DNA from 3 places in the Dysgonomonas sp. GY75 genome. Region 1 is predicted to be linked to each of the others. Evidence: riboswitches for the same ligand, from Rfam matches in the RefSeq annotation. Region 1 holds a riboswitch; each other region holds the start of a gene.
What was found. A riboswitch is a leader RNA that binds a small molecule or an ion and turns the genes downstream of it on or off. The one in region 1 is predicted to bind cobalamin.
Positions count from the first base shown of each region.

Region 1 (3,283 bases):
TTTTCACCCTTACTTGAACACAAAACTTGACAAACTTTACACTTTTTTATACATTTTCATCTGTAAGTTCTATCCTTTATTATTAATTATTCTTGTAACTTGTAAATGCCCATGGGGCACACTCAATTGTAACATTAATGTATAGATAAAGTTCTATGCGATCCCTTCAAAAAAAAGACTAAAAGAAAATAATTTCCCCGCCATCCGAATCTGCAAAATCTTTCAGCAAAGATTGCATATATTTCACGGTTTCGTCCAATCCCTCTTTTCCGCTATATCCGTTTATGATAGCCAGAAAATTAGTTGTACTTGGTTCTATCTTTGTCCGCTCATTGTCACTTGTCGGCGTTCCCACACCACCGGTAGCATCGCGATATACGGGGATTCCTTCAATATTCAGCATACCCCGCCCGATTCCTTCATAGGGCTCATCTGCCATCCCGACACCTAATGTCAGCGTGTTGCCTTTTATCTTATCGGCATCGAATCCTCCGATAGAATAACCTGTACGGATAGAGACCAGATTAATAAGGTCTACCAATGTATCTATCTGGTACAAGGGTAATTCCCTGACGATGCGGCGGCAAAGGGCTTCAGATGAGGGGCGATAACGGTTCGGGTCTTTTCCGAGCTTTTTATATGTCGCACGGGTAGCGGCGATAGCCGGATTCTTCTTTATATCTTCTATCTGGTGATTTTTCTTGTATTCAGCGACACACTTGTCTATCTGTTTCCATAAATCTTCATTATGAGGGGTATTCTTTACTTTGGCACAAATGGCTGCTCCGGCAAAAGCGGGGCAGGATTTCCTTATTTCCTCCGATACCTTTATTTCTATCATTCTAATAATATATCTCGATTAACAGAATTTCAAAGTTACAATTTTCGTATTGTATAACCTCAATAAAAAGCTATCTTTGTAACTGTTTTGGTGATGTAAACAGACACTCGTCTTTTACATGAAAAGGGAATCCGGTCAGAATCCGGAACAGTACCCGCTACTGTGGTCTCTATTCAGTTAACAGTTAACGGTCATCAGTTAGCAATGTTGCTGAAAAGTCTTTGAGCAATACCAAATACCACTGTTTCACAGTAATCAGTGATACAGTAATCAGTAAACAGTCAAAAAAAACTGTTAACTGTTAACTGATAACTGTTTACTGAAAATGGGAAGGCCGTTCAAAGATAGAGCAAGTCAGGAAACCTGCCGGACAAAATATTCGGTTTTTATATCCCCGGGGTCAGGGATATATTAAAATACATAAGGATTAAAATATCAGAGGATCAAAAATAATGACGAAACGGCTCAATCCCATTATGTTTGCGGGAACAGGCAGCGATGTAGGTAAAAGTATTATTACATCGGCCTTTTGTCGCATATTTCTGCAAGACGGTTATCAGCCGGCTCCATTCAAGGCGCAGAATATGGCTCTCAATTCATATGCTACCCCCGAAGGGCTTGAGATAGGGCGTGCACAAGCCGTTCAGGCCGAGGCTGCGGGTGTTCCCTGCCATACCGATATGAACCCTTTGTTGCTGAAGCCTACGACCGATAAGGTCTGTCAGGTCGTGTTAAATGGCAAACCGGTGGGAAACCAGCATGCTTATGAGTATTTCAGGGTGGAAGGGCGCGAAGAACTGCGGAAGGAAGTAAATGATGCATTCGACCGTCTGGCCCGGCGGTACAACCCTATTGTGATGGAAGGGGCAGGCAGTATCTCCGAAATCAATCTGCGGGCTGTGGACCTTGTGAATATGCCGATGGCGATACATGCCGGGGCTAATGTAATATTGGTAGCGGACATAGACAGGGGCGGAGTATTCGCTTCGGTGTATGGTTCTATAATGTTACTTACCGAGGAAGAGCGCAAGTATGTAAAAGGTATTCTTATCAATAAATTCCGGGGTGATATCAGGCTTTTCGAATCGGGAGTGAAAATGATCGAAGACCTGTGTGGCATCCCTGTTATCGGGGTAGTACCTTACTATAAAGATATATATATAGAGGAGGAAGATTCAGTGATGCTGCAAACCAAAAACTTGCAGGCAACACATGGCAAGGTGAATGTGGCTGTTGTCTTGCTACGTCATCTATCCAACTTTACCGATTTCAATGTGCTGGAACGTGATCCCCGCGTGCATCTGTATTATACCAATAATACGGATGAAATAGAAAAGGCGGATATTGTACTTATTCCCGGAAGCAAGAGCACGCTGCATGACCTGTACGAACTGCGTCGTAATGGTGTAGCGCAAAGTATTGTGAAAGCCCATAAGAACGGAGCTACAGTAGTAGGTATCTGCGGTGGTTATCAGATAATGGGGCAGGAGGTCTGTGACCCTCATCATGTGGAAAGCAATATTGAGCGTCTGCCCGGATTGGGCTTGCTACCTGTAACTACACAGATGGAAGGGGAAAAGGTGACCCGTCAGGTGAAGTTTTCTTTTCTCGGTTCCGACACCGTTTGCGAAGGATATGAGATACATATGGGGGCAACTATTCCCGTGGAAGATACCAGCCTTTCGCCATTAAATACATTGGAGGACAGCCGTACTGACGGCTATTTCCTGAATGAGAAATGTTTTGGCACATATATACATGGCATTCTTGATAACGGGGCTGTCATTGATTATCTGTTAGCTCCTTATATTGGAAAGCTGTCGGATACACCATTCGACTTCAAGGCGTTTAAAGAAGAACAATACAATAAGCTAGCCGACCATGTGCGCAGTCATGTGGATATGGAGCTGGTGTATAGGATAATTAGTTGATTAGCAAACTCGAAAATTAGCAAATTTGATGATGAAATTATTTTTTAACTCTATTTGCTAATCTGCTAATTTACGAATTAACTAATTACGACATGATACTCGGACACGGCGATGATATATATACTCACGGAAAGAAGATTGTAAGCAATTTCAGTTCCAATATACGCAGCGGGCAGGATTTATCCACCTTGCAGGAGCATCTGTGCGCTCATATCAGTGCTATACATTCTTATCCCGAACCCGACGCATCCTCTCTGGTTGAATTGTTGGCTGAGAAGTACAAGGTTAATACGGATAATATATGTGTGACCAATGGAGCCACGGAAGCCATTTATCTGATCGCTCAGGCGTTTAACAATACCCAATCGGCAATAATATACCCTACTTTCAGTGAATATGGCGATGCCGCAACTATCAACAATCATACGATATACTGGTCTGCATCTCTCGGCGAAGTACCTCAGGATGCCCGTTTGGTATGGCTTTGCAATCCTAACAATCCGACGGGTAC
Region 1 is NZ_JADCLQ010000052.1:294,634-297,916, forward strand. Features, by position in the region: gene IR083_RS20595 (B3/4 domain-containing protein) at 179-841, opposite strand; cobalamin riboswitch at 913-1,227, shown strand; gene IR083_RS20600 (cobyric acid synthase) at 1,294-2,772, shown strand; gene IR083_RS20605 (aminotransferase class I/II-fold pyridoxal phosphate-dependent enzyme) at 2,865-3,283, shown strand, end outside.

Region 2 (3,283 bases), on a different contig from region 1:
TTTGTCCATCATATCTACGACAGTCATAATGGCTTCGGGATTATGAGTTGCGTCACCATCCATTTCGACATAGAATATATGCCCGCCACGTGTAAGATCGTGATAAGGAGCTTCGATCTTGGCTTTCTGATGTGCGCTGCATGAATAATATACAGGTACATGGTTTGAGTTTGTATAATATTCCCGGTCTGTAATTCCTTCAATAAGTCCGAAATCTTTTTTGTCGCGCCTTGTAAACCGTCCGGCAAGTCCTTCAGCGGGAGTCGCCAGTACACTATAGTTGTGCTGATATTTATCGGAATACTCATTTACCCGGTCTCTCATATATGTTATCATTTCCAGACCTAGTTTCTGCGCATTTTCATCTTCTCCATGGTGCTTGCCTATAAGGGCGACCAAAGCCTCGGCAAGCCCGATGAAACCTATGCCGAGTGTACCCTGATTGATAACTTTCTCTATTGTATCCTCGCCTGCCAGCTGCTCGCAACCTTCCCATAGCACCGACATTAACAAAGGAAACTGTTTGGGAGCGGCTGTCTTTTGGAACTCGAAGCGGCGATGCAATTGGAGAGCGGCCAGATCGAGCATCTGATCCAGTTTCCTGTAAAAGCAGTCGATCCTTTCCTTCTCGTTTTCTATGTTTCTGCATTCCAAAGCAATGCGCACCAGATTAAGTGTAGAGAAAGAAAGGTTGCCTCTGCCTACCGATGTTTTCTTTCCAAAACGGTTTTCAAATACGCGGGTACGGCAACCCATTGTTGCCACCTCGTACTCAAAACGGCGGGGATCGCTCTCCTTCCATTCTTCATGCTGGTTGAATGTCGCGTCCAGATTCAGGAAGTTAGGGAAGAAACGATGTGCGCTCACCTTGCATGCCAGTTGGTATAAATCGTAATTCCGGTCTGTTGGTAAATAGCTTACTCCCCGCTTCTTTTTCCATATCTGTATGGGGAAAATGGCTGTTACTCCGTTGCCCACGCCTTCATCTGTGCTTATTAACAGTTCCCGCATGATGCATCTTCCTTCGGCAGAAGTATCCGTTCCATAATTAATAGAACTGAATACCACCTGATTGCCTCCCCGGGAGTGTATGGTGTTCATGTTATGGATGAAGGCTTCCATCGACTGATGTACGCGGCTCACTGTGCGGTTTATGGCATGTTGGATAATTCTTTCGTCATTCTGCAACCCGGTCAGGTCTTTTGATAGATAATCTTCTATCGAAATCTCATAAAGATGTTTATAGTCAAGACCATTTATCTGTTCCAGCACTTTTATCTCTTCAATAAAGCTGCGTCTGACAAAAGGTGCCAGGTAGAAATCGAACGCAGGGATGGATTGGCCGCCATGCATTTCATTCTGGGCTGTTTCCATAGATATACAGCCGAGCATGCTTGCAGTTTCAATACGTTTAGCCGGGCGTGATTCGCCATGTCCGGCATTGAATCCATGCTGAAGTATCTTATCTAGCGGGTGTTGTACGCAGGTGAGGCTTTTGGTCGGATAATAATCCTTGTCATGAATATGTAAATAATTTCGGCGGACAGCTTCTTTTACCTCCGGTAGCAGCAAGTAGTCGTCGACAAAAGGCTTGGTTGTTTCACTTGCAAATTTCATCATCATTCCTGCCGGGGTATCGGCATTCATATTGGCATTTTCGCGTGTGATATCATTCGATTTGGTCTCTATGATTTCGAGAAACATGTCCCGGGTCTTGGCTTTTCGGGCAATATTGCGTTGGTCGCGGTAAGCGATATATTTCTTGGCCGCTTCCTTGCGTGGACTTTTCATCAGTTCCACTTCTACCATGTCCTGAATTTGCTCTACGGTCATTTGCTCGTTGCCTTGGCAAGAGATAAAATCCGTGATGCGTCTTATCAGGGAAGAGTCTTCTCCTTGTTCGGTGTGTAACATGGCTTTGCGAATGGCTGCCATTATCTTTTCTTCATTGAAGCCGACGATGCGCCCGTCTCTTTTTACGACTGTCTGGATCATGGTTGTATTATGTTATAAGTAAAAGAAAGTATTCGACACGCTTTCGCGTCGTCAATTGTTAATTAATGATACATTGTTTCAATGTAACTGACGGGGATAGAGACCAAAATAGGCGAAGAGAGATTAATGATGTAAAGTCACCGCATATTCTATTCTATCGCTTTTCTCCCGAAAGCTACGAATGTATACACGGCAGGTCTTCTGACTCATTTCTCTGCTAGGCGCCTTCCCAATATTCAGTTGTCTGTTGATCAGTGGCGTGAGAGCCTAACTTTTTCTTGAAATTTACAGCTACGGGGATAGTTCAGGACTTACACCTGATTCCCTTTTCATCCGATTTTATTTCAGAACCGTATATGACAACAAAGGTAGATTATTTTTTTTATATGGTTTTCAAAAATGAGATTTATTTATCTTAAAATAATGCTGAAGTTTTCCAAAATAAATTTTAAGTTTCATATTATCAGATAAATAAATTTTTAATATTGTTGAAAAGTTTTCTAAATAGTTTAATTTATAATATTAATTTATCTTTATTCCGGATGATTTACCGATAGTTACAGAAAAAATACTTTCTTAATATATTATTATTTCAATTTTTTATTCCAACTTTGTATCCAATTATTGGTGTTACAAGTCCGCATCTTCGGATAAGTAATGAAAAGGGAATCAGGTGCAAGTCCTGAACAGACCCGCTGCTGTAAACTCTTTTCAGTGAACAGTTAACAGTCATCAGTTAACATTCATTGATGTTGTTCCGGGCGATACCCAATGCCACTGGTCGACAGACAACTGTCTATCGGGAAGGCTGCACGGAGCAAGAGTAAGTCAGAAGACCTGCCAGTAATAGTATGATTTTGTCTTTCGAGGATTAGAGGCAAGTCGGAGAAGTGAAAATTCATGTTCGGATAGAGCCGGTTTTGTGTAACAGTCAAAGTTGCATTGTTTTAGTTATGTATGCATAACAGAAATCTCTATTTAAGGTATCGACGGAATTATTTATTCTCCCGCAGATTAATTTTATAAAGCGAACAAAATGGAAAATGTTTGGCCAAAGGACAAAGGCATGTCCGCAACAAAATTTGCCGATCTGATTTTGGAGGTAAGTACAATTCTTCTGGAATCGGGAGCTCACTGTGAACGTATAAACCGGAATGTGCAGCGTATTGCCGAAACGACTTGTTATAAAGTGGAGATGCTTCTCACCTTTACTGCTGTATCAGTAACGGTTACAGATCGTGAAAATCCCGAAAATACAGTAACCGGAAACAGGCGGATGAGGCATCAC
Region 2 is NZ_JADCLQ010000038.1:71,424-74,706, forward strand. Features, by position in the region: gene IR083_RS16225 (anaerobic ribonucleoside triphosphate reductase) at 1-1,995, opposite strand, end outside; cobalamin riboswitch at 2,169-2,365, opposite strand; cobalamin riboswitch at 2,604-2,855, shown strand; gene IR083_RS16230 (threonine/serine exporter ThrE family protein) at 3,032-3,283, shown strand, end outside.
Region 2: another riboswitch for cobalamin. It lies ahead of IR083_RS16225 (anaerobic ribonucleoside triphosphate reductase); the one in region 1 lies ahead of IR083_RS20600 (cobyric acid synthase).

Region 3 (3,283 bases), on a different contig from region 1:
CTGATTATATTTTTCTTCTATTTCATCGAATTGTTTACCGGCCTGCTCTTCCATTCCCAATAAAAGCCCTGTAAATTTTATCCATTCGGCCTGCCCCAGAGGGGACGATTCTTTATATCCTAAAAAGCTGATCAGAGGAATATCCAGATTGCGGATAGCATCATAACCACCGCGCTTGAAGGGCGAAACAAGGATAATATCGGGATCAAGAGCCATAACCACTTCGTTGTCAAACTCGCCTTCGATACCGATTTTTCTTGTTTTCCCGGTTTTCAATTGTTCGTTTAGCTGAGGATTGAACAGGAAACGGGTGCTGGTTATCCCTGCTATTTTGTCTACAGCATCTAATTTGATAAAATTGGAAATTTGCAGGGTGGTCATACATACCACACTTCTTACGGGGACTTCTATAATCTGGTACCCGGCAGGTATTCCCGTTTTATCTTCTCCTCGTTTCAACAATGCATATTGATATTTGGTGTCGCTTTCGCCGGAAGGATCGTGTATATCTACCAGTTTGTAATTTCCATGTTCGGATACGGTAAAGCCTTTTGCATATTTGATATTTAATGTATCGTGCGAGCCTGAAATATTGTTGCTATCTTTTTTATTCGAGTTGCATGCTATGAAGCAGCCAAAAGCAAGCAGGATTATTGAACGGGCAAGAAATTTCATATTTGTTTATTTGCGGATTATTATTAGTGAAAAGTAAGGGAATTTCCGGCTTACAATGACTTGCTTGTCTTGTGTATAGAATTCTTTCTCAGCTATTCCCACATTTTCAAAATAGTGGAAAGTGGCGTCCTGAATATTTTCTAATGCTTCCATTATAACCTCTTCACATTGCGAAGCTTTCATCAGTACAATGGCTTTACCTTTCTCCAGTTTTTCTTTCAGGTTGTTTAATGTTATGATACCCGGAATAACTTCGAGTTCTTCCTCTTGTTTCACAATGTGAATGTTGGCCAGAGTGCCACAGGCTATAAACGCAGGCACGCCCGCGATGCGGCTGACAGGTATATTCTCCTGTGTAAGATATTCGCTTATGTAATAGATGGTAGAGTAGAATCCGGCATCGCCTTCGGCTGTAACAGCTATTTTATGTCCGGATTTATACCTGTCCGATATTTCTTTCGCCACAGCCTTGTAGCTCTCAATGGCCAGAGAACGGTCTTTGTTCATAGGCACATTGAATGTGTTCAGTTTTGATTCATCGAAGCCCAATTGCAATAGGACATCTTTTGCCCGTGAGGAGCTTTTTCCTTGGGGAAGGGCGGTTGACGGACAAAATATCAAATCTGCTTCTTGCAGTGTTTTCAAACCTTTCAAGGTTATCAGTTCCGGGTCTCCGGGACCGAGAGATACGAATGTAACGGAATCAAACATCTATACAATCCATTTTATTGGAGTTAAAAATCAGATGCCTTTAGTATAGGACTATAATAGACGAACAGGTACGTGTGTTGTCTGTAAATAGTATTTAAGCCTAAACCGCGAGCTTTCAACTAATAATGTTCCGGCAGGTTTTCTGACTTACTCCATCTTTGAACGGCCTTCCCAATCTTCAGTTAACAGTGAGCAGTTAACAGTTAACAAAAATTATTAACTGATAGCTGATGACTGATGACTGTCAATCAGTGGTTTGAGTATTGTCCAAAAACTTTTTTCAGAAACATTGTTAACTGATGACTGTTAACTGTTCTCTGAATAGAGCTTACAGCAGCGGGTCTGTTCAGGATTTGCACCTGATTCCCTTTTAATCACTCATCCGGCAATGCGGATTTGTAACACCAAAACTTAGTGCAAAGATATGGAATTAAATTTATAAAGATTTATATAATGTATATGAAATAACTTTATCTATGTGTATAGCCGATAGCCTTTAGCTGTTAGCTTATAGCTCTTTGAATTGAAAATCGGCGGAGCCAAATTTTGATTAGGAGATTAGCAGATTTGTAAATTAGCATATTAGCAAATGAGTGATAAGTGTTACATGTGTTACATGTGTTACCTTTTAACAAGTAATGAGTTTTAAGTAATAAGTTGAAAGTTATATGAGACACGAGATACAGGTTGCTAACTGATGACTGTTCACTGACGAGATGCTTTGTTCTGCTCCGTATGACAAGCTAATTATTAATTTTTCATTCTTAATTATTAATTGTTTTCTGTGTCACCTTTGTTACTTTTTTATTCAGTGTTCTTCTGTCCATGCCTAGTGATATTCAGTGTAACAAAAAAGGGTTGTGAAGAAAACGGACAAATAAAAAAGAAGAAAATAGTGTCAGGTTTGTCAGGTTTTAACTCCCTGGCTTCCTTACGGGGCTGGTTGTAAAGCCTTATATAAATGACTCATTGAAACAGACTTTAGCCGATAAGTATTTGGTCAAAGCCTGCTAAAATAATCAACTCTTTCCTCAACTTAAAAGTGGAGGAAGCTTAAGACTGAAACCTGAAGATAAGAAATATACCAAAAAGCTGACAGGTGAGAAAATGAGAAAAACTGTCAGGTTTGTCAGGTTTTAGATTTGATAATGTTGTCTGAAGCCGATTTTAATAAGATAGCATGTCCATCGATTAAAATATAGTTAATTTTATAATCCTTATTGTGTTTATTTGGTAATATCGTTTAATATAGATATTTTTATGCTGTATTTGTTAATTAACTTTTTATGGCTAAACTTATTATTAATTCCTATGCCGATTTTGAGCAGTATGTAGGAAAAGAACTGGGGACTTCTGATTGGCTGAAAATATCTCAAGACCGCATCAACAAATTTGCAGAAGCTACGCTTGATTATCAATGGATTCATGTGGATGAAGAAAGAGCGAAGGTTGAGAGTCCTTTCAAAAGTACAATTGCACATGGTTATCTCATGGTGTCTATCTTGCCCTATCTTTGGGATCAGATAATAGAGGTAAACAATATAAAGATGCTGATAAATTACGGTATCGAAAAGTTGAAATTTAATCAGGCAGTAATTGTCGATAGTGAAGTACGTTTACGGGTTACCCTGGCATCGCTTGTTAACCTGAGAGGTATAGCCAAAGCCGAATTGAAGGTTGTCCTGGAAATAAAAGACTGCCCGAAGAATGCATTGGAAGAAACCGTAATATTTCTATATCACTTCAATAGTTAAGAGAAATATTGCAGATACTATAAGAGAGGGATACTTTAATGATTTAGAGTATCCCTTTTTATCTGTTAGAGAAGATAGAGTGATAGGCTGTTTATCCGGTATTATATCACCGAATTGTAATTGATGCAGGCCTTTACTATTGC
Region 3 is NZ_JADCLQ010000009.1:66,686-69,968, reverse strand. Features, by position in the region: gene IR083_RS04640 (ABC transporter substrate-binding protein) at 1-675, opposite strand, end outside; gene IR083_RS04635 (precorrin-2 C(20)-methyltransferase) at 682-1,386, opposite strand; cobalamin riboswitch at 1,501-1,810, opposite strand; gene IR083_RS04630 (MaoC family dehydratase) at 2,673-3,140, shown strand; gene IR083_RS04625 (helix-turn-helix transcriptional regulator) at 3,242-3,283, opposite strand, start outside.
Region 3: another riboswitch for cobalamin. It lies ahead of IR083_RS04635 (precorrin-2 C(20)-methyltransferase); the one in region 1 lies ahead of IR083_RS20600 (cobyric acid synthase).